3 regions of the Pseudomonas macauensis genome follow, and region 2 is predicted to be linked to each of the others. Evidence: riboswitches for the same ligand, from Rfam matches in the RefSeq annotation. Region 2 holds a riboswitch; each other region holds the start of a gene.
The links. A riboswitch is a leader RNA that binds a small molecule or an ion and turns the genes downstream of it on or off. The one in region 2 is predicted to bind cobalamin.
Positions count from the first base shown of each region.

Region 1: another riboswitch for cobalamin. It lies ahead of btuB (TonB-dependent vitamin B12 receptor); the one in region 2 lies ahead of cobW (cobalamin biosynthesis protein CobW).
Region 3: another riboswitch for cobalamin. It lies ahead of SD196_RS03890 (TonB-dependent receptor domain-containing protein); the one in region 2 lies ahead of cobW (cobalamin biosynthesis protein CobW).

Region 1 covers NZ_CP138377.1:1,591,609-1,599,357, reverse strand. The annotation lists gene cbiB (adenosylcobinamide-phosphate synthase CbiB) at 1-51, opposite strand, end outside; gene bluB (5,6-dimethylbenzimidazole synthase) at 48-704, opposite strand; gene SD196_RS07595 (cobyrinate a,c-diamide synthase) at 701-1,996, opposite strand; gene cobO (cob(I)yrinic acid a,c-diamide adenosyltransferase) at 2,025-2,636, opposite strand; gene btuB (TonB-dependent vitamin B12 receptor) at 2,651-4,465, opposite strand; cobalamin riboswitch at 4,603-4,829, opposite strand; gene SD196_RS07580 (ABC transporter permease) at 4,960-6,105, shown strand; gene SD196_RS07575 (ABC transporter ATP-binding protein) at 6,120-6,887, shown strand; gene SD196_RS07570 (MlaD family protein) at 6,888-7,749, shown strand, end outside.
Region 2 covers NZ_CP138377.1:692,907-700,655, forward strand. The annotation lists gene SD196_RS03270 (3-deoxy-7-phosphoheptulonate synthase) at 1-128, shown strand, start outside; gene cobN (cobaltochelatase subunit CobN) at 287-4,018, opposite strand; gene cobW (cobalamin biosynthesis protein CobW) at 4,127-5,179, opposite strand; cobalamin riboswitch at 5,414-5,609, opposite strand; cobalamin riboswitch at 5,681-5,894, shown strand; gene SD196_RS03285 (CbtB domain-containing protein) at 5,999-6,187, shown strand; gene SD196_RS03290 (CbtA family protein) at 6,303-7,007, shown strand; gene SD196_RS03295 (cobalamin biosynthesis protein) at 7,079-7,492, shown strand; gene cobM (precorrin-4 C(11)-methyltransferase) at 7,489-7,749, shown strand, end outside.
Region 3 covers NZ_CP138377.1:815,337-823,085, forward strand. The annotation lists gene tesB (acyl-CoA thioesterase II) at 1-846, shown strand, start outside; gene SD196_RS03885 (HAD family hydrolase) at 843-1,454, shown strand; gene SD196_RS03890 (TonB-dependent receptor domain-containing protein) at 1,630-3,501, opposite strand; cobalamin riboswitch at 3,589-3,789, opposite strand; gene dxs (1-deoxy-D-xylulose-5-phosphate synthase) at 3,818-5,722, opposite strand; gene SD196_RS03900 (Ldh family oxidoreductase) at 5,977-6,981, shown strand; gene SD196_RS03905 (aldehyde dehydrogenase (NADP(+))) at 7,175-7,749, opposite strand, start outside.

The DNA of each region.
Region 1 (7,749 bases), 900 kb from region 2:
CAGCAGCGCGTCCAGCGCTACCCCGAGCACAGTCAGCAGCGCCAGGTTCATGGCTGCTCTCCCCAATGATTCTCGAATACCAACTCGGTCAGCGGGCGCGGCTGACGCCAGCCTTCCAGGGCCAGCATGGGCGCCGGGTAGAACTGTTCCACCGGGCCAAGGCAGATCACCGCCACCGCCTCGGCGCCGGCGGGCAGCCCCAGCAATTCGCCCAATGCGGCCGGGTCGAACAGCGATACCCAGCCCATCCCCAGACCTTCCGCGCGGGACGCCAGCCAGAGGTTCTGGATGGCGCAGGACAGCGACGCCAGGTCCATCTGCGGCAGCGTGCGACGACCGAAGACATGCGTCTCGCGGCCTTCCATCAGGGCCGCCACCAGGAGCTCGGCGCAGTCGAGCACGCCCTCCACTTTCAGCCGCATGAATTCACTGGAGCGCTCGCCCAACGCCTCGGCGGTGCGCAGGCGCTCCTCTTCCACCAGACCGTGGATTGCCTGGCGCAGCTCCGGCCGGGTGATGCGCAGGAAGCGCCAGGGCTGCATCAGGCCGACGCTGGGCGCCTGGTGCGCGGCCTCCAGCAGGCGGGCGAGCAGCTCAGGCGCCACCTCGCCGCCACTGAAATGGCGCATGTCGCGGCGTTCGGCGATGGCGCGGTAGAGCGCGGCGCGCTCCTCGGGGCTGAAGGCGTGGTCGGTCGTTTTCATGGTCTGAGCAACGCCGCTGCGGCGTCCGGGTTGGACGGCAGGTAGAAGTGGATGTAGGAGGCGGTGAGCCGGCCACGGCGGAACACCGCCTCGGCCACCGGTTTGTCGTTCGGACAGACGCCTCGGGCCAGCGGCGCTTCCGCGCTGTCCAGCAGCGAATGGTGGAAGGTGTGGCCGCGCAGGGTGCCTTCGGGCAGCGTCACGGCTTGCAGCGCCAGGGCCGCCAGGCGCTTCTGCATGCGCGCCTCGCCGGGCAGCAGGCCGAGCAGTTCGGCGCGCTCGCCCGCCACGTCGGTCAGTGCGTCGAAGAGATAGAGCATGCCCCCGCACTCGGCCAGGATCGGCTTGCCGGCAGCGTGGTGAGCGCGGATCGCATGGGCCATGGCCCGGTTTTCCGCCAGCGCCCGCAGGTGCAGTTCCGGGTAACCGCCGGGCAGGTAGAGGCTGTCCACCTCGGGCAGCGCCTCATCGCGCAGCGGCGAGAAGAACACCAGTTCCGCACCCAGTTCACGCAGCAGGTCGAGGTTGGCCTGGTAGAGGAAGGCGAAGGCATTGTCCCGCGCCACGCCGATGCGCACGCCGTCGAGGCGGTCTTGGGCAACGCGCGGCTCGGGCGCTGCGAAGCTCACCGGCGCCGGCAGCTCGGTACTGGCGCTGGCAGCCAGGGCATCGGCGGCGGCGTCCAGGCGGGCATCGAGGTCGGCCAGTTCATCGGCCTGCACCAGCCCCAGGTGGCGGCTGGGCAGCTCCACCTCGGTGTCGCGCGGCAGCGCGCCGTACCAGCGAATCCACTCCGGCAGGCTGTCGCGCACCAGGTCGCGATGGCGCTGGCTGCCGATGCGGTTGGCGAGCACGCCGGAGAATGGCAGGTCCGGTTGGTAAGTGGCCATGCCGACCGCCAGCGCGCCGAAGGTCTGGGCCATGGACTGCCCATTGATCACCGCCATCACCGGTACGCCGAAACGACGGGCGAGATCGGCGGCCGAGGGTGAGCCGTCGAACAGCCCCATCACGCCTTCGATCAGGATCAGGTCGGCCTCCTCGGCGGCTTCCCAGAGCAGGCGGCGGCTCTCAGCCTCGCCGACCATCCACAGGTCCAGCTGGTACACCGGCGCGCCGCTGGCGCGGGCGAGGACCATCGGGTCGAGGAAGTCCGGGCCGCACTTGAACACCCGCACCTTGCGCCCGAGGCGCGTGTGCAGGCGCGCCAGGGCGGCGGTGACGGTGGTCTTGCCCTGGCCGGAAGCGGGGGCGGCGATCAGGAGTGCGGGGCACTGACGGGAGTCGGACATCAGGTGCGCTCCGGCACGACGGCAGCCATCAGAACTCCACCCCTTTCTGCGCCTTGATCCCGGCCTTGAAGGCATGCTTCACCAGGCCCATCTCGGTCACGGTATCGGCCGCCTCGACCATCGCCGGCAGCACGCCGCGCCCGGTGGCGACCACATGCTGCATCGGCGGGCGGGCCGCGATGTCGGCGAGCACGGTATCCAGCTCCAGGTAGCCGTGCTTGAGGGCGATGTTCACCTCGTCCAGCACCACCAGGCCGACCTGCGGATCGCTCAGCAACTGGCGGGCGACCTCCCAGGCCTCGCGGGCCTTGGCGATGTCGCGCTGGCGGTCCTGGGTCTCCCAGGTGAAGCCCTCGCCCATCACGTGGTAGCTGACCTCCTCGGGGAAGCGCCGGAAGAAGGCCTCTTCGCCGGTGGTGGCCGCGCCCTTGATGAACTGCACCACGCCCACCTTCATGCCATGGCCCAGCGCGCGGGCGACCATGCCGAAGGCCGAACTGCTCTTGCCCTTGCCGTTGCCGCTGTGAACCAGGAACACACCGCGCTCACCCTGGGCCTGGGCGATCTTCTCGTCGACCACGGTCTTCTTGCGCTGCATGCGCGAACGGTGGCGTTCGTCCTTTTCCGGGGATTCGCTCATCGGTCTCTCTCCTCTCAAAGGGCCTGGTAGCGCACGCCGAAGAGTACGGCGCGGCCGGGCTGCTCATAGCCCAGGGTGGTCTGGTAGTCGGCGTCGAACAGATTGCTCAGGCGCGCCTGCAGGCGCCACTCCGGGCTCAACGCGTATTCGCCGCGCAGGTCCAGGGTGGCGAAGCCGCCCAGGCGATTGCGGTTGCCCAAGTCGTCATAGCGGCGACCCTCGGCGTGCAGGCTGGCGCCCAGGCTCAGCGCGTCGAAGCGCCGGTCGAGGTCCAGGTTGAACAGTTGCCGGGCGCGGCGCGGCAGGTCGTTGCCACGGCTGCCGCTGGCGCGGCTTTCCGGGTCGAGCAGGCTGGCGTTGGCGTTCCACACCCAGTCCCACCACTGGCTGCCCAGTTGCAGTTCGATGCCGCGGATGCGCGCCTGGTCGATATTGTCCGGTGCCCGCAATGCCGAGTCGTAGGCGATCAGGTCGTCGACCACCGTGCGGTACAGGTTCGCCGCCCAGTGCCCCCACTCGTGGCGGCCGTCCACGCCGAGCTCCACGCTGCGCGAGGTTTCCGCGTCCAGGTCGGGGTTGCCGTAGCCGGGGTAATAGAGTTCGTTGAAGGTCGGCGCCTTGAAGGCCGTGCCGTAGCTGGCGAAGGCCCGCACGGCGTCGGTCAGCGCGTAGCCCCAGGCGAGGTTGCCGGTGTTGCGGCTTCCGAACTGCTGGTTGTCGTCATGGCGCAGGCTCAGCTGCCAGTCATGACGCCCCAAGCGGCCCAGGTACTGGGCGAAGGTGCCGCGATTATCGCGGGAGGTCACCGCATAGTCGGTGGAGCTGCTCAGCTCGTCCTGCTGCCAGTCGTAGCCCAGGGTCAGGGTATGGCCGGGCGCGAGTTCCAGGTCGTTCTGCCAGGACGCGGTATCACGGCGGCTGTCGAAGCGCGAGTAGAAGGCGCCGTCCTGGTAGGCATCGGACTTGTCCTCGCTGCGCCCAGCGGACAGGCTCACCTGCCAGGGCTCCAGCGGGGCGAAGCGCGCGCGGCCGCCGATGACCCGCTGCACACCATCGTTGTAGGCATCGAAGCCCTGGGTGCGACGGCTGTTCACCGTGTCGAAGTCGTTGTGCGAGTCGGTCTGCAGCAGGCTGCCGTCCAGTTCCAGGCCGCTGTCGAAACGGTAGCCCGCACGCAGCGAACCTGAGAGGTTGCGGTAACCGTCACTGTCCGGCTCATGGCCGCTGGCGCCGTTGGCCTTGGCGTCGATGCCGGCGGTATCCAGGCTGGACACGCCCAGGGCGAACCAGCCGCGCCCGTTGCCGGCCGAGACCCCGGCACTGCCTTCATAGGTGCTCTGGCTGCCCGCGCCGGCGTAGGCCCAAGGCTTGAAACCCTGGTCCACGGCCTGGCGGGTGAATATCTGGATCACCCCGCCGATGGCTTCGGAGCCATACAGGCTGGAGCGCGGCCCGCGCACCACCTCGATGCGTTCGACCAGTTCCACCGGCAGGTCCTGGAGCGATGCACCGCCAGAGGACACCGAACCGGCCTTGATGCCATCGATCAGCACCAGCACATGGTCGGATTCGCTGCCGCGCAGATAGAGGTTGGTGGCCTTGCCGGGCCCGCCGTTGCTGCTCAGGGAAATCCCCGGCAGGCGCCGCAGCAGATCCGGCACCGACTGCGCCTGGGCGCGTTCGATGTCCACGCGGTCCAGCACGCTGACCGAGGCGAGGCTCTGCCCGGCGCGTTGCTCGGTGCGCGTGGCGGTCACCAGTTGATCGTCGAGCGCCAGCGGCGCTTCGTCGGCCGCCTGGCCCAAACAGGAGAAGCCGCTCAGCGCCAGGGCTGTCGGCCAATAGAGAAAATGTTTCACGTGAACTCACTCCGCCGCTCTCACCCGCGCGGCTCTGACCCGAAAAGGCAGGCGGAGGACGGGAACGCCCCGGCAGCAGGCCGGAGCGATCGGCAGCGCCTCCCGCGATGCCATGGCTTGCAGCAGGCCGGTCTCCGGGCTTGCGAGTGGAGTCGTGACTGGCTCCTGAAACCGCGCCTTCCCATGCCAAGGGCACAGTGGCGAAATGCGGCTCGATGCTCGCTTACCGTTGCGGGGGCAGCGCCGGACTGGTCGGACCCTGGGGTCTGAATTCACCGGCTTCCCTGTTTCACCCCCGACTTGCGCCGGGGGCACCTGAAGCAGGCGCGCAGCTTAGAGGCTCGCGGCCTGGGGCGTCAATTGAACAAGCTGTCGCGGCCAGTGCCGACGCCCGCGCCAGAGCGGCTCAATCGATAAACACAAGTCAAGTGGAGGCATGGCAGAACTTCGCTAGAATGCGATGCATGACGACGACCGCACGGCCCGGCCAACTCCAGCTCGATCCCCACTCCAGCCCCCCACTGATGCACGTCAGCGGCGACTGGACTCTGGCGCATTTCAGCGCCCTGGAATCCCAGGTCGCCGGCGTGCGCCACGGCGGCCAGCCCGCCGCGCTGGATTTCAGCGACCTGGGCGCGCTCGATACCGCCGGCGCGGCGCTGCTCGCCGAGCTCATCGGCGGCACGCGCATGGACCAGCTCGAACAGATCACCCGCAACCTGCCCGCCGAGCGCCAGGCCCTGCTGCGCACCGTGGGCAGCGCCATCACCCAGTGCCGCCTGGACGAACGCAAGCCACCGCCCGGCAACGCCGTCGTCGACGTACTCGAACGCATCGGCATCGCCACCCTGACCTTCCGCGGTCATGTGATCGGCGGGCTGGGCTTCATCGGCCTGCCCCTGCAGACCCTGGCGCGAACCCTGCTGCGCCCGCGCCGCTGGCGCCTCACCTCGCTCACCGCGCACATGGAGCAGACGGGCCTGGACGCTGTACCCATCGTTGCCCTGCTCACCTTCATGGTCGGCGCGGTGGTGGCCTTCCTCGGCGCCACGGTGCTGAAGAAATTCGGCGCGGCGATCTACACCGTCGACCTGGTCGGCTTCGCCTTCCTCCGCGAATTCGGCGTGCTGCTCACCGCCATCCTCCTGGCCGGCCGCACGGCCAGCGCCTTCACCGCGCAGATCGGTTCGATGAAGGCCAACCAGGAGATCGACGCCATCCAGGCCCTGGGCATGGACCCGGTGGAGCTGCTGGTGCTGCCCCGGGTGCTCGCCCTGCTGCTGGTCCTGCCGATGCTGACCTTCCTGGCGATGATGTCCGGCATCTTCGGCGGCGGCGTGGTCTGCGCCCTGAGCCTGGACATCTCGCCACGCATGTTCCTCTACATGCTGCAGAACGACATCGCCGTGCAGCATTTCCTGGTGGGCATCGTCAAAGCCCCGGTGTTTGCCTTCATCATTGCCGTGATCGGCTGCCTGGAAGGCTTCCGCGTCAGCGGCAGCGCGCAGTCGGTGGGCGAGCACACCACCTCCGCCGTGGTCCAGTCGATCTTCGTGGTGATCTTGCTGGATGCGGTGTTCGCGCTGTTCTTCATGGAGATGGGCTGGTGAGCGAACCGATCATCATGGTCCGCGATCTGGCCAACCGCTTCGACAGCCACGCCGTGCACGAGCACCTGGACCTCGACGTGATGAAGGGCGAGATCCTCGGCGTGGTCGGCGGCTCCGGCACCGGCAAGTCCGTGCTGCTGCGCAGCATCATCGGCCTGCGCCAGCCCAGCGAAGGCAGCGTCCACGTATTCGGCCAGAACCTGCCGGCGCTGCCACCGTCACAGCGATCGAAGCTGGAGCGGCGCTTCGGCGTGCTGTTCCAGAACGGCGCGCTGTTTTCCTCGCTGACCGTCAGCGAGAACATCTGCCTGCCGCTGATCGAGCACGCCGGGCTGTCCCGCAACGATGCCGAATTCATGGCCAAGGTGAAGATTTCCCTCGCCGGCCTGCCGCCGGATGCCGGCGCCAAGTACCCCGCCGAACTCTCCGGCGGCATGGTCAAGCGCGCCGCCCTGGCCCGCGCCCTGGCGCTGGACCCGGACATCCTGTTCCTCGACGAGCCCACCGCTGGTCTCGACCCCATCGGCGCCGCGGCCTTCGACCAACTCATCCTGACCCTGCGCGACGCCTTCGGCCTCACCGTGTTCCTGGTCACCCACGACCTGGACACCCTCTACACCATCTGCGACCGCGTCGCCGTGCTCTCGCAAAAGCGCGTGCTGGTAGTGGGGCCGCTGGATCAGGTGGCCGAGACCAACGACGCCTGGGTACAGGACTACTTCCACGGCCCACGCGGCCGTGCCGCGCTGCAGGCCACCGAACACCTGCGGGAGGAAAGCTGAATGGAAACCCGTGCCCATCACGTGCTGATCGGCCTGTTCACCCTGATCGTCTCGATCGGCGCGCTGCTGTTCGCGCTGTGGCTGGCGCAGTCGAGCAACGACCAGAAGTTCAAGTTCTACGACGTGATCTTCAACGAAGCGGTGACCGGCCTCTCAGAAGGCGGCACCGTGCAGTACAGCGGCATCCGCGTGGGCGACGTGGTGTCCCTGCGTCTGGATCCGAACGATCCGCGCAAGGTCCGCGCGCGCATCCGCGTCTACGAAAGCACGCCGATCCGCGAAGACACCCGTGCCAAGCTGGCGCTTACCGGCGTCACCGGCCAGGCCATCATCCAGCTCTCCAGCGCCGCCCAGGACAGCCCGCCGCTGGTCAGCCAGGACGGCAGCATCCCGGTGATCAAAACCATCCCCTCGCCGCTGGCCAAGCTCCTGGCCAATGGCGAAGACATCGCCACCAACGTCAACACCCTGCTCGCCAACGCCAGCCGGCTGTTCTCCCAGGAGAACGTCGACCACATCAGCCGCACCCTCGAGCATATGGACCAGGCCACCAGCGTGATCGCCGATCAGCGCGCCGATATCCGCCAGACCATCAAGGAAATGGCCGCCGCCAGCGAGCAGGCGCGCATCACCCTGGCCAACGCCAGCGCACTGCTCGAACGCGCCAACCAGACCCTCGGCAGCCGCGGCCCGGCCATCCTCGACGACACCCAGAAGACCCTGGCCGCCCTGCGCGCCAGCAGCGAGCGGGTCGAGCAACTCCTCAACAACAACTACGACGCGGTGAACGGCGGCATGAGCGGACTGGGCGAAATCGGCCCGGCGGTGCGCGAGCTGCGCGCCACCCTCGAGGACCTGCGCG
Region 2 (7,749 bases):
TGTTCGACGGTTGCCAGCCGCTGTCCGGTGAGTTGCGTTACGGGGTGTCGATCACCGACGGTTGCCTGGGTTGGAGTGGCACGGAGGCGCTGTTGTTGAACGCGGCCGAGCGCCTGCGTCGCGGCTGAGGCTTTTCCTGTAGGAGCGAGCTTGCTCGCGAACCAGTTTTCCGGCAGCACTGAAGCCGGGCGGGTTCGCGAGCAAGCTCGCTCCTACACGTCAATGCGCCACACCGCGCTGGAGGTAGGCTTTAACGAAATCCGCTCCTACGAAAGCCGGAAATCCCTCACTGCTCCTCGCTATCCACCAGCAGGTTCTCCAGCGTCTCGCGATACTCCCCCGGCTCCTCCCACAACCCGCGCTGCTGCGCTTCCACCAGGCGTTCGGCGATGTCGCGCAGGGCTTCGGGGTTGTGCTGTCGGATGAATTCGCGGGTGTCGTCGTCCAGCAGGTAGGCGTCGGCCAGCAGGCGGTACTGGTGGTCGTCGACCAGCTCGCTGGTGGCGTCGAAGGCGAACAGGTAGTCCACCGTCGCGGCCAGTTCGAAGGCGCCCTTGTAGCCGTGGCGCTTCATGCCGGCGATCCATTTCGGGTTCACCGCGCGCGCGCGCACCACTCGGCCGAGTTCTTCCTTCAGGGTGCGGATGCGCGGGTTGTCCGGCTGGCTGTGGTCGCCGTGGTAGCTGGCCAGCGCCTGGCCCTGGATGACCTCGGCGGCGGCGAGCATGCCGCCCTGGAACTGGTAGTAGTCGTTGGAATCGAGGATGTCGTGCTCGCGGTTGTCCTGGTTGTGCAGCACCGCCTGCAGGCCGGACAGGCGCTGGGCGAAGCGCTCGCGCGCCGGGGTGCCGTCGTCGCCGCTGCCGTAGGCGTAGCCGCCCCAGTTCAGGTAGGCCTCGGCAAGGTCGGCGCGGCTGTCCCACTGGCGCGATTCGATCACGCCCTGCACGCCGGCACCGTAGGCGCCGGGTTGGGCGCCGAAGATGCGCCAGCCGGCCTGGCGGCGGGCTTCATCAAGCGCCAATCCCTCGGCTTGCAGGCGTGCCTGATCGGCCCGCACGCGAGCGGCCAGTGGGTTCAGGTCGTCCGGCTCGTTCAGCGCGGCGACGGCCTGCACGGCGGCGTCGAACAGGCGGATCAGGTTGGCGAAGGCGTCGCGGAAGAAACCCGAGACGCGCAGCGTCACGTCGACCCGCGGGCGGTCGAGCAGGCTGATCGGCAGGATCTCGAAATCCTCCACGCGCTGGCTGCCGGCCTGCCACACCGGACGCACGCCGAGCAGTGCGAGGGCCTGGGCTATGTCGTCGCCACCGGTGCGCATGGTCGCCGTGCCCCACACCGACAGGCCGAGCTGGCGCAGGTGATCGCCGTGATCCTGCAGGTGGCGTTCGAGCAGGCGGCTGGCGGACTGGAAGCCCAGGCGGAAGGCGGTCGGCGTGGGCAGGTTGCGCACGTCCACGGTGAAGAAGTTGCGCCCGGTGGGCAGCACATCGACGCGCCCGCGACTGGGTGCGCCGCTGGGGCCGGGCGGGACGAAGCGGCCGGCGAGACCGGCGAGCAGGTGGCCGATTTCACTGGCGCCGCAGGCGTCGAGCGTCGGCGCGATCTGCTGCTGAAGTTGCGTGAGGACCGCCGCGCTGGCGCTGCCGGGCGCGCTGACCGAGCCGTCGATCAGGCGCAGGGCGAACAGCTCCAGGCGCTCGCGGGTGTCACCGTTGCTGCGCCAGGGCTCGTCGCTGACGGCGGTCAACAAGTCAGGGCGCAGACCTTCCCACGGCTCGGCGAAAGCTTCGTCCAGCGGGTCGCGACCCAGCTGCAAATCCTCGCTCAGTGCGCGCAGCAGGCTGGCGTTGCCGCCGCGTCCGTCGCCGCGCGGAATGCGTACCAGCGACAGCAGCGTGTCGCGGCGCAACTCGCCCACGGGCGATTCGCCGAACACATGCAGACCGTCGCGAATCTGCGATTCCTTGAGGTCGCAGAGGTAGGCGTCCAACTGCGGCAGCCAGCTTTCCGGGTCGTCGCTCAGTTGCAGGCCCAGCTCGCGGTCCAGCGCGGTCTCGCGCACCAGCGTGAGGATGTCGCCACGCAGCTCGCTGGCGCGGCGTGGGTCGAGCAGGGAGGCGTCGTAGTATTCGTCGGCCAGGCGTTCGAGGTCGCGCAGCGGGCCGTAGTTTTCCGCGCGGGTCAGTGGCGGCATCAGGTGGTCGATGATCACCGCCTGGGCACGGCGCTTGGCCTGCGCGCCTTCGCCGGGGTCGTTGACGATGAAGGGGTAGAGGTTGGGGAGCGGGCCGAGGATCGCGTCCGGCCAGCACTCTTCCGAGAGCCCGACGCCCTTGCCCGGCAGCCATTCCAGGTTGCCGTGCTTGCCGACGTGGATCACAGCATCGGCGCCGAACACTTCACGCAGCCAGAAGTAGAAGGCGAGGTAGCCGTGGGGCGGCACCAGTGACGGGTCGTGGTAGATCGCTGCCGCGTCGAGCTGGTAGCCGCGCGCTGGCTGGATGCCGACAAAGCCCAGGCCGAAGCGCAGGCCAGCGACCATCATCCGGCCGCTGCGGAACATCGGGTCCTGTTGCGGCTCGCCCCAGCGCTCGCGCACGGCTTGCTGGTTGGCCGCGGGCAGGCGCGCGAAGCAGGCGAGGTAGTCGTCCAGCGCCAGGCTCTGCGCGCAGGGGCGCAGGTCGAGGCTGTCGAGGTCGTTGCTGACGCCGCCGAGCAGTTGCTGGATCAGCGCCGTGCCGGAATCGGGCAAACCGGCGACCGGATAACCCTGAGCCTCCAGCGCACTCAGGATGTTCAATGCGGCGGCCGGCGTGTCGAGGCCGACGCCGTTGCCGATGCGGCCATCGCGGGTTGGATAGTTGGCCAGGATCAGCGCCACGCGCTTGTCGGCATTGGCCTTGCGCGCCAGCAGCATCCAGCGCCGCGCCAGCTCGGCGACGAAGTCCATGCCTGGCAGGTGCGGCAGGTAGCAGACCACGTCGCTCTGGCTGCGCTCGCTGCGCCAGGCCAGGCCCTTGAAGCTGATCGGCCGGGTGATGAGGCGGCCATCCAGTTCCGGCAGCGCGATGTGCATGGCCAGGTCGCGCGGGCCGAGGCCCTGCGGGTTGGCGCGCCAGAGGTCGAGGTTATCCAGCGAGCAGATGGCTTGCAGCACTGGCACATCGCGCCGGAAAGGACGCTCCTGTGGGGCTTCCGGGTTCGACTGGGCGAAGCCGGTGGTGTTGATGATCAGCTCGGCGTCGGCGCTATCGAGCAGGCTTTCTACCGTCGCCAGGCACGCGGCTTCCTTGAGGCTGGCCACGGCGATGGGCAGTGGGTTGATGCCCTGGGCCTGCAGGCGTTCGCAGAAGGTGTCGATAAAACCGGTGTTCGCCGCTTGCAGGTGCGTGCGATAGAACAACAAGGCGGCCACCGGGGACTCGGGGTGCCAGTCGACCTGCCAGTGGGCGAGGTCGCTGCTGCCAATCTGCGGGTGATAGACCGCCACGCGCGGCAGGGTTTGTGGCTCGCTCCAGGCGTAATCGCGTTGCAGGTGACGGTTGGCGAGGCAGGCGAAGAACTGCCGGGCGTTATCCATGCCGCCCTGGCGCAGGTACTGCCAGAGGCGTTCGGCATCCTGCGGCGGGACGCTGCACAGGGCGCTGAGCTCGGGGTCGGGTTTGTCGTCGCCGGGTACCGCGATCAGCGTGACGCCGCGCTCGGCCAGCGCCACCAACTGCTCCATGCCGTAGCGCCAGTAACCGACTCCACCGTGCACGGAAATCAGGATCACCTTGGCGTGCTGCAGCACCTCGTCGACGTAGAGGTCCACCGAGGCGTGGTTCTGCAACTGCATGGGGTTGGCCAGGCGCAGGCTCGGGTAATCCTCCGGCAGTTCGCGGGCGGCCTCGGCGAGCAGCGCCAGGTGCGAGTCGCCGCTGCAGAGGATCACCAGGTCGGCGGGCGTCTGGGCCAGGTCGGCGATGCCGTCGTCGGGGACGAAGCCGCCGGGTTGGGTGCGCAGCAGGTGCATGGAACTCGCTCTGTGGTGGCTATCTGTAGGAGCGAGCTTGCTCGCGAACCAGCCCGGCTTTGGTATCGCCGGGTAACGCTGTTCGCGAGCAAGCTCGCTCCTACAAGATCAGGAGAGGGCGGTACGCAGCTCGTTGGCGATGGTGGCCTGGTCCAGTTCCTGGCCGATCACTACCAGGCGCGTGGCGCGGTTTTCATCGCTGCGCCAGGCGCGGTCGAAGTGCTTGTCGAAGCGCTTGCCGACACCTTGCACCAGCAGGCGCATGGGTTTGCCGGGGATGGCGACGAAGCCCTTGATGCGCAGCACGGCGTGGCGTTCGACCAGCGCGTTCAGTGCATCCAGCAGGGCGCGCTCTTCTACTTCCGGGAGGTCGACGTGGAAGGAGTCGAACTCGTCATGGTCATGATCTTCATGGCCCTCGTGGTCGTGATGCGTCGGGCGGCTGTCGATGTGCAGCTCGGCCTCGGCATTCAGACCCAGCAGCACGGAGAGCGGCAGTTGGCCGGAATTGGCTTCGACGATCTTCACTGCCGGCGGCAGTTCCTCGGCGACTTCGGCGCGCACGCGGGCCAGGGCGTCGGCGTCCAGCAGGTCGGCCTTGTTCAGCACCACCAGGTCGGCGCTGGCCAACTGGTCTTCGAAGAGTTCGTGCAGCGGCGATTCGTGGTCCAGGTTCGGGTCCTGCTTGCGCTGCTCGTCGACCTGCTCGGGATGGGCGGCGAAGGTGCCAGCGGCCACTGCCGGGCTGTCGACCACGGTGATCACCGCATCCACGGTGCAGGCGTTGCGGATTTCCGGCCACTGGAAGGCTTGCACCAGCGGCTTGGGCAGGGCGAGGCCCGAGGTCTCGATGAGGATCTGGTCGAGGTCGCCGCGGCGCGCCACCAGCTCGCGCATCACCGGGAAGAATTCTTCCTGCACGGTGCAGCACAGGCAGCCGTTGGCCAGTTCGAAGACGCGGCCGACCGCTTCTTCTTCGCTGCAACCGATGGAGCACTGCTTGAGGATTTCACCGTCGATGCCCAGCTCGCCGAATTCGTTGACGATCACCGCGATGCGGCGGCCTTCGGCATTGTCGAGCATGTGGCGGAGAAGGGTGGTCTTACCGGCACCGAGGAAGCCGGTGACGATGGTGACGGGGAGTTTGGCCAGGGTTTTCATGCGCGCCTCGCAAGCGGAAGTTGGAAGGCGGATGAAGGGCGCGAGCGCGGGTTCGCCGCGCAACGAAGGTCGCCACCGGATCACCCCGCCCGGTTGTCTGTTGATAACGAACCGGTTCTGGATCTCGCGAGCTAGAGCCAGGCAAGGCGGAGGATCGCCGGGGACGCGGAGTTGACTGTAGTCAATGAGCAGTCCACGGCGATCCTCCAACGCAGCATGGCCGACGCGCAGCAGATCGAAAACCAGTCACGAGGCAGGTCTCCTGGCTCACAGCCCTCTGTCGTCCCTTCGCCTTCCCGCCCGAATCGGCAGTGGCGCGTGAAGAGACAGGCTGTTCACAGTTGCGGGGGCAGCCGTGGCGCATCCGAAGATTTCCACGTTCCCTCTTAGCTCCGGCCAGCGCCGGAGAACCTCGAAGGGCAGAAGGCTACGCAGCGATGACGGGGCGGTCAATCGCCGGGGATCGGTTGCCGCGCGGTTGACGCTCGCGGGGCTTCGTGGTCAGCTAGCGCGGTTTCAGGTGTCTCGCGCCGTCGCGCGCGAGGTGAAACGGGAAGCCGGTGCGTCCACAAGGACCAGTCCGGCGCTGCCCCCGCAACGGTAGGCGATCGTAGGGTCATCAGTAGTCACTGTGCGCACGCATGGGAAGACTGACCCGCTTGGCCACGAGCCAACGTCGCAAGCCCGGAGACCGGCCTGGAATGCTTCGTTTTTTGGCAAACCCGCGGTGGGCGGGCGCAGGCCGTGGCGCGACCTTTTGGCGCGTTCGAATGCGTTCAACCTCTGCGTTCTCTACTTTGATTTCTAGAGGGAACGTTCATGTCCAGCAGTATCCTGACGCAACAGGCGTCGAGCACTTCCATCCCCCTTTCCAAGCGCATCGCCCTGGCCGTCGGCGCCAGCCTGCTCGGTGCGCTGCTGGTGTATTTCGCCGGTTTCTCGCATCTGGAAGCGGTGCACAACGCTGCCCACGATACCCGTCATAGCGCGGGCTTCCCCTGCCACTGATCTGTGTGGGCTGCGTGTAGACGCGGCTGAGTTGAAGCGTCCCTGACTGCTCGTTCGATGCGGTCACGGACATGCTTTGCCTGCCATACGCGGCCCGAGAGTCCGGAGAACTGCAATGATCAAACGTATCGCCCAGACCGCCGGTTTCGCCGGTCTGATCGCGGCGCTGGTGCTGACTGTCGTCCAGTTGCTGTGGGTATCCCCGCTGATCCTCAAGGCGGAGACCTATGAGAAATCCGAGCCGGTAGCGATGGCCGAACACAGTCATGAGCACGCCGACGGTGCCGCCGCTGGCCACCATCACGACGCGGAAGCCTGGGAGCCGGAAGACGGCTGGCAGCGCATCCTCTCCACCACCGGCGGCAACCTGGTGGTCGCCGTGGGCTTCGCCCTGATGCTGGCCGGCCTGTTCACCCTGCGCGAACCGGGCAAGACCTCCGAAGGCCTGCTCTGGGGCCTGGGCGGTTTCGCCGTGTTCACCCTGGCGCCGTCGTTGGGGCTGCCGCCGGAGGTTCCGGGCACCGCCGCCGCTGAGCTGACCCTGCGCCAGACCTGGTGGATCGGCACCGCCGCGTCCACCGCCGCCGGCCTCGCACTGTTGGTGTTCGGCCGCAACTGGGCACTGAAGATCGTCGGTGCCGCGCTGTTGGTGGTACCACATGTGATCGGCGCGCCCCAGCCGGACGTGCATTCCAGCCTCGCGCCGGAAAGCCTCGCCCATGAGTTCATCATTGCCTCGCTGGTCACCAACGCGGTGTTCTGGGTGGCGCTCGGCCTCGTTGCGGCCTGGCTGTTCCGCCGCTTCGCGCCGTCGGCCTGATCCACGCGCTATGCTCGACCCCGCAGCCGGCCCAGCCGACTGCGGGGTTTTTCATTTGGAGGAGAGTGACGATGACGCTGGTTGCTGGCCTCGGTTGCCGCCGGGGCTGCCCGCTCGATGAACTGCGTGCCTTGCTGCGGGAGACGCTGGCCGAGGCCGGGCTCGACGAGTCGAACCTCACCGCGCTGGCCAGCGCCACGCTGAAGGCCGACGAGGAAGGACTGGCCGCCCTGGCCGCCGCGCTCGACCTGCCGCTGGCGCTGTTCACGCCGCAACAACTGGCCGCTTGCGAGAAACACCTGGGCGAGCCCTCCGACGTGGTGCGCGCGGCGACAGGCAGCGCCAGCGTGGCCGAGGCCGCGGCACTGCTGCAGGCCGAAGCCCAGGGCGGTGCCTCGGCACGCTTGCTGGTGGGCAAGCGCCGCAGCGAGCAGGCCACCTGTGCGCTGGCCTTTGTCCCCGTTGAGCCCCAGGAGCAACCATGACGGTCTACTTCATCGGCGCCGGTCCGGGCGATCCGGAACTCATCACGGTCAAGGGCCAGCGCTTGATCCGCGCCTGCCCGGTGATCCTCTACGCAGGCTCCCTGGTGCCGCCGGCGGTACTGGAAGGGCACAACGCCGAGCGCGTGGTGAACACCGCCGAGCTGAATCTGGAGGAGATCGTCGCGCTACTGGCGCAGGCCCACGCCGAGGGCAAGGATGTGGCGCGCGTGCACTCCGGCGACCCGTCGCTGTACGGC
Region 3 (7,749 bases), 120 kb from region 2:
GTGGCTCTGCTGAGCCTGGAACAGATCGAAGAGAACCTGTTCCGCGGCATGAGCCAGGACCTCGGGTTCCGCCAGCTCTACGGCGGGCAGGTGCTCGGCCAGGCGCTGTCGGCGGCCAGCCAGACCGTCGATCCCGAGCGCCACGTACACTCGATGCACGGTTACTTCCTGCGTCCGGGCGATGCCAGCAAGCCGGTCGTCTACCAGGTCGACCGCGTGCGCGACGGCGGCACCTTCAGCACCCGCCGCGTCACCGCGATCCAGAAGGGCCAGCCGATCTTTGCCCTGAGCACCTCGTTCCAGACTGACGAAGGGGGCTTCGAACACCAGATCACCATGCCCGACGTGGTCGGCCCGGAGAACCTGCCGACCGACCTCGAGCTCAAGCAGCGCAGCGCCCAGCAGTTCCCCGAGCGCATCCGCGACAAGCTGCTGTACCCCAAGCCCATCGAAATCCGCCCGGTCACTCAGAACGACCCTTATGACCCGGTGGTCGGCGAGCCGATCAAGTACCTCTGGCTGCGTGCCGACGGCAAGCTGCCGGACGTGCCGGCGCTGCACAAGTACATCCTCGCCTACGCCTCGGACTTCGGTTTCCTCACCACCTCGCTGCTGCCCCATGGCCGCTCGGTGTGGCAGAAGGACATGCAGGTCGCCACCATCGACCATTCCGTGTGGTTCCACCGCGACCTGCGCGCGGACGAGTGGCTGCTCTACGCCATCGACAGTCCCTGGGCCGGCAATGGCCGTGGCTTCGTTCGCGGCAGCGTGTTCAACCGTGACGGCCAATTGGTCGCTTCGGCGACCCAGGAAGGCCTGATCCGCCACCGCGAGGATTGGTCGTGAGACTCGACGAGATACGCCACTGGGTGTTCGACATGGACGGTACCCTGACCCTGGCGGTGCACGACTTCCCGGCGATCAAGCGGACCCTGGGCATTCCCCAGGAGCACGACATCCTCTCCCATCTCGCGGCACTGCCAGAGGACGAGGCGGCGGCCAAGCATGCCTGGCTGCTGGAGCACGAGCGCGAGCTGGCGGTGGCCTCCACCGCAGCGCCCGGTGCGGTGGCGCTGGTACGGGCGCTGCATGGCGCGGGCTATCGCCTGGGTATCCTGACCCGCAATGCCCATGAGCTGGCGCTGATCACTCTGGAGGCCATCGGCATTGGCGATTGCTTCGCCGCCGAGGATGTTCTCGGCCGTGGCGAGGCTGATCCGAAGCCCAGCCCGGACGGCTTGCTGCGTTTGGCGTCGCGTTGGGATGTGGCGCCGCAGCGGATGCTGATGGTCGGCGACTATCGCTTCGATCTCGACTGCGCCCGCGCGGCTGGTGCGTGCAGTGCGCTGGTGAACCTGCCGGATCATCTGCCGGAAAATCCCTGGCCGGAGCTGACCGACTGGCATGCGCGTGATTGCGCGGAGTTGGGGCGGATGGCGGGGGTGTTGGGCTAGGCCCTCAGACGGGTGAACAGGGATATTCAGTGCTTTGGCGCAGAAACACCCAAATCCCACAACGGCGGATAACGCCAGAGGCGTTATTCGCCCTACGAACTGCTCCTTGCCCGGGCTTTGGCGCCGACGGCGTACAACCGCGAACGGTTGTACGCCCTACGGTCGGGGCAGGCCCTTACAACTCCGGCGTCCAGGTCACCGCCAGCAGCGCGGTGCGGCCCGGTTCGCGGTAGGGGCGGGCTTCGCCCATGAAGTCCATCGGGCTGGTCGGGCGCAGGTAGTCGCCCAGGGCGTAGTTGCGGTCCAGGGCGTTATCCAGCTTCAGGTCGAAGCGAATCTCATCGCTGGCCAGCCAGCTGGTGCGCAGGTCGAGCACGCCGTAGCCGGCGAGTTCGCGGGTATTGGCGGCGTCGTCATAACGCTGGCTGACCGCGCGCCAGGAGCCGCCGACGCCGTAGGCGCCGAACTGGCGGTCGAGGTCCAGGCTCAGGGTGCGGCGCGCGCGCGTGGGCAGGGTGTGGCCGGTGTCGCGGTCGCGTGGGTCTATCAGGCTCAGGCCGAGGTTCGCCTGCCAGCCCAGCACCTCGCGGGCGACGCTGGCCTCGAAGCCATTGATGCGCGCCTTGGCGATGTTCTCTGGCTGGTTGCTGGTGCTGTCCCAGGCGATCAGGTCGTCGACGTCGGTGCGGTACAGCGAGGCCTCCAGATGGGTGCCGGAAAAATCGCCGCGCCATTGCAGCTCGTAGGTCTTCGAGGTCTCGGGCTTGAGGTTGGGGTTACCGGCGCCGGGGTAGTAGAGGTCGCTGAAGGTCGGCGCGCGGAAGCCTTCGCCGTAGCTGGCGATCCAGCTCTGGTTGTCGCCCACCGGCAGGCTGAAGGCGGCGTTCCAGCTGTTCTGGGTGCCGTAGACCTGGTTGTCGTCGTGGCGCAGGCCCAGTTCGGTGCCGAAATGTTCGCCCTTGAAGCTGTGCTGGGCGAAGAAGGCGTGGTTCTCGCGCTGGTCCTGGGCGAACTCGGTGCTGCCTTCGACCCGGTCTTCGTACCAGTCGGCACCCAGGGCGAGCTGGTTGGCGGCGTCCAGTTGCAGGCGGTTGATCCAGCCGGCCGAGTGGCGGGTGGTTTCCAGGGTGCCGTTGTTCCAGCTGTCGGCGGCGCCCACGGCCTTGTTGCGGTCGAAGCTGCGGCCCAGTTCCAGGCGGCTGTTCCAGATGTCAGTGAGCTGTCCTTCGAGGTAGCCGCTGTAGCTGCTGACGCGGAATTCGTCGCGCGGCAGGCCCGGCTCGAAGTTGTAGGCGTCGTCGTATTCGTTCTTGCCGCGCTGGTCGTTGAGGTTCAGGCCGGCCTTCCAGTCCTCGTTGAAGCGGTGGTCGAGGTTCAGGTGCACGGCCTTGTTGCGCTGGGCGTCGTCGTCGCTGTCGGCGCCGACGTTGTCGCTGGTGCGGTCCCAGCCATCGCTCTCGTCTAGGCTGCCGCCCAGGTTGAAGGTGGTGCGCTCGTCGCCGCCGGAGAGATTCACGCTGCGTTCGAAGGTGCCGTGGCTGCCGGCCGCCAGGCGCACTTCCGGGTGCAGCCCGGCCTCGCCACGGCGAGTGAAGATCTGGATCACCCCGCCGATGGCGTCGGCGCCGTACAGCGACGAGCGCGGACCGCGGGTCACTTCCACGCGTTCGATGTTGTCGATGCTCAGGTAGTCCAGGCGGGCGATGCCGGTGCTGGCCGAGGCAACGCGCTGGCCGTCGACCAGGACCAGCGTCTGCGCGGTGCTGGTGCCGCGAACGGAGTAGGAGACCACCCCGCCGGAGCTGCCCATCTGCACACCGGGCACGCGCTTGAGCAGTTCGGGCACGCTGCGTACCTGCAGGCGTTCGATGTCCTTGCGGGTGAATACGCTGTTGGCGGCGGTGGCCTGGGCGCGCGGCTGGACGTGGCGGCCCGAGGTGATCACCAGGGCGGGCATGGCGTAGACGTCGCCGGTCGGAACGGTGGTTTCGGCGAAGGCCAGGCCGGGCAGCAGGCCGGTGGCCAGGGCGAGTCGGGTCAGTTTCATGGATCGTCCTCAAAAGCGGTCGGATGACTTTCGAGGAGGGCGTGGCAAGGGCGGCGGGCCGCACTTGACGGTGCGGCCCTCCGCAACACCTGTCGGGGCGTACGAGGGCGGTCTCCGGGCTGCCGACACTCACGTCTGCGGCCTTCCCATGCGGATGCACAGTGGCGGTTCGCAGCGCTGCAGGCCGGGGCCTGCGGTCGGTTACCGTTGCGGGGGCAGCGCAGGTCTTTCACCTGCTTCCCGTTACCTCGAACGAAAACGGGCGCACCTTAGTGGGTGCGCCCGTCACTGGCAATACTCCGGGAGAGGCATGCGCTCAGCGGTTGCCGAGCGCCTCCAGGCGAGCGCTCACCGAGCGTTCGATGCCGGCAGCGTCAAGACCGCACTCGGCGAGCATCTGTGCGGGCTTGGCGTGCTCGACGTAGTAGTCCGGCAGGCCCAGGTGCAGGATCGGCTGCAGGATGTTCTCGCGGGCGAGGAATTCGCTGACGGCGGCACCGGCGCCACCCATCACGGCGTTTTCCTCGAGGGTCACCAGCAGGTCGTGGCTGGCGGCCAGCTGGCGTACCAGTTCCTCGTCCAGCGGCTTGACGAAGCGCATGTCGGCGACGGTGGCGTCGAACTGCTCGGCGACTTTCAGCGCCTCGGCCAGTTGCACGCCGAACACCAGGAAGGCGACCTTGCCGGCCTTGCCTTCGCGGCGCACCACGCCCTTGCCGATCTCGACCGGTTCCAGCGCCGCCTCGATGAGGGCGTTGGGGCCGGTGCCGCGCGGGTAGCGCACCGCCGCCGGGCCTTCGAAGTGATGGCCGGTGGTGAGCAGCTTGCGCAGTTCGTTCTCGTCGCTGGGGGTCATCACCAGCATGCCGGGGATGCAGCGCAGGTAGGAAAGGTCGAAGCTGCCGGCATGGGTCGGGCCGTCTTCGCCCACAAGACCGGCGCGGTCGATGGCGAACAGCACGTCGAGGTTCTGCACCGCGACGTCGTGGATCAGCTGGTCGTAGCCGCGCTGCAGGAAGGTGGAGTAGATCGCCACCACGGGCTTGGCGCCGTCGCAGGCCATGCCGGCCGCCAGGGTCACGGCGTGCTGCTCGGCGATGGCGACGTCGAAGTAGCGGTCCGGGAATTTATCCGCGAAGGCCACCAGGTCCGAGCCTTCCTTCATCGCCGGGGTGATGCCGACCAGGCGCGGGTCCTGGGCGGCCATGTCGCACAGCCACTGGCCGAACACGCTGGAGTACTTGGGACCGGATGGCTTCTTCGGCTCCGCCGGGGCCTTGATCGGCTCCAGCTTGGTAATGGCGTGGTAGCCGATGGGGTCGATCTCGGCCGGGCCGAAGCCCTTGCCCTTCTTGGTCACCACGTGGAGGAACTGCGGGCCGTCCAGGTCGCGCATGTTGCGCAGGGTGGCGATCAGGGTCGGCAGGTCGTGGCCGTCGATGGGGCCGACGTAGTTCCAGCCCAGCTCCTCGAACAGGGTGCCGGGGACCAGCATGCCCTTGGCATGTTCCTCGACCTTGCGCGCGATCTCCCAGGCGCCCGGCAGGCGCGAGAGGATCTTCTTGCTGCCCTCGCGCATGCTCGAATAGGTGCGGCTGGAGATGATCTTGGCCAGGTAGTTGGACAGGCCGCCGACATTCTTGGAGATCGACATGTCGTTGTCGTTGAGGATCACCAGCATGTTGGCCTTCACGTCCGACGCGTGGTTCAGCGCCTCGAAGGCCATGCCGGCGGTCAGCGCGCCGTCGCCGATCACCGCCACCGACTTGCGGCCCGAGCCCTGCATGCGCGCGGCGATGGCCATGCCCAGTGCGGCGCTGATGGAGGTGCTGGAGTGGCCGACGCCGAAGGTGTCGTACTCGCTCTCCGAGCGGCGCGGGAAGGCGGCCAGGCCGTCCTTCTGGCGCAGGCTGCCCATGCGCTCGCGGCGGCCGGTGAGGATCTTGTGCGGGTAGGCCTGGTGGCCGACGTCCCACACCAGGCGGTCGTCCGGGGTGTCGAAGACGTAGTGCAGGGCGACCGTCAGCTCGATCACGCCGAGCCCGGCGCCGAAATGGCCGCCGGTCTGGCCAACGCTGTACAGCAGGTACTGGCGCAGTTCGTCAGCGAGGGTCAGCAGCTCCGCTTCGCCCAGCCGGCGCAGTTCGACCGGCGTGCTGGCGCGGTCGAGCAGGGGCGTGGCGGGGCGCTCGCGGGGAATCTCGTGGAACGTCGTGGGCATCAGGCTGATCGTTATGAGAAGGCAAAAGATGCGGGAGTTTACCTGATGCTTGGGATTGGCCCAAGCAACGTGGGGCCAATCCATCGGCTGACCGGATGGTCGGATCGCAGTCGCGGGCTGTGCCGAAATCGTCGTCGGGCTAGCCGATTGTGCGCAAGCGGTGGGAGGCCGGAGCGGCCACTGTAGGCCGGAACGGTCCGGCGGCGGATTGCCGCATCGGACGCAGACGACGGGTAAGGATTGAGGAGGACGGCGTGACCCGATTGAGCCTGGAAGAATTGCGCGAGCTGTCGGTGGCGATCCTGCGCCACCACGGTTTCAGCGAACCCCACGTGCAGGCAGTGACCGACACCGTGCTGGCCGGTGAGCGCGATGGCTGTACGTCCCATGGCGTCTGGCGGTTGCTGGGTTGCATCCATACGGCGCGCGCCGGCAAGGTGTCGCTCGATGCCGTGCCGGAGCTGTCGGAGCCCGCGCCGGCGCTGGTGCGCGTCGATGCCAAGGGCGGCTTCTCGCAGTGCGCTTTCGATCTTGGCTTGCCGAAGCTGGTGGAGAAGACGCGCAGCCAGGGCATCGCCGCATTGGCGATCAATCATTGCGTGCACTTCTCGGCGCTCTGGGTGGAGATCGAGCGGATCACCGCCCACGGCCTGGTGGCGCTTGCGGTCACGCCGGCCCAGGCCTACGTGGCACCGGCGGGTGGAACGCGGCCGTTGTTCGGCACCAATCCCATCGCGTTCGGCTGGCCGCGGGCCGGGCAGAACCCCTACGTCTTCGATTTCGCCACCACGGTCGTGGCGCGTGGGGAAATCCAGCTGCACGAGCGCGAGGGCAAGGCGATTCCGCTGGGCTGGGGCATCGATGCCGACGGCAACCCCAGCACCGACCCTGGCGCCGTGCTCGAGGGCGCCATGCTGACCTTCGGTGGGCACAAGGGCTCGGCACTGGCGACCATGGTCGAGCTGATCGCCGGGCCCTTGATTGGCGACCTGACCAGTGCCGAGTCCTCGGTCTTCGATGCCGGGACGAAGTCGTCGCCTTATCACGGCGAACTGCTGATCGCCATCGACCCCACGCGCTTCCTTGGCGCCGATGCCGCGCAGCACCTGGCGCGGGCGGAGACGCTGTTCGAATCCATCGTCGACATGGGCGCGCGCCTGCCCTCGCAACGCCGCTTCGCCGCGCGTGAGCGCAGCCTGGCCGAGGGCGTGGAGATCAGCGATTCGTTGTATGCCGATCTGCGTGGGCTGCTGGAGTAACGCGGGGTACATTCTCTGTAGGAGCGAGCTTGCTCGCGAACCTGGGCCCGCAGCGGTGGTTGGTTCGCGAGCAAGCTCGCTCCTACGAAAAGCCCCTTGGTTCTCCACCCGCGCATAAAAAAGCCCCGGCGCCAGGCCGGGGCTGATCGTCGGTGCGGGACTGGCCGACATTCACTCCCTCACCGACGAACCCTCAACGGGACAACGGCTCCCGTGTCGTCTCGCCATCCACCAGCCGGGCGATGCCCAGCGGGTTGGCGTCCTTCAGCGCATCGGGCAGCAGCGCGTTGGGGTAGTTCTGGTAGCACACCGGACGCAGGAAGCGGTCGATGGCCAGGCTGCCCACCGAGGTGCCGCGCGCGTCGGAGGTGGCCGGGTAGGGGCCGCCATGGACCATCGCGTCGCAGACTTCCACACCGGTCGGGTAGCCGTTGAGCAGCAGGCGGCCGGCCTTGCGTTCCAGCAGCGGCACCAGTGTGGCGAAGTGTGCGAGGTCGGCGGGCTCGGCGATCAAGGTTGCGCTGAGCTGGCCGTGCAGGCCCGCCAGGGCGCGGCGCAGTTCGGCCTCGTCGGCGACTTCCACCACTACGGTGGTCGGGCCGAAGACCTCCTCCTGCAATAGCTCGTCGCCGTCCAGCAGCAGCCGGGCGTCGGCCTGGAACAGTTGCGGCCGTGCCTGCCGGCCTTCCTGCGCCTGTCCGGCGAGGTGGCGCACGCCGGGGTGGGCGTGCAGGCGCGCCAGGCCCCGTTCGTAGCTCTTCAGGGTGC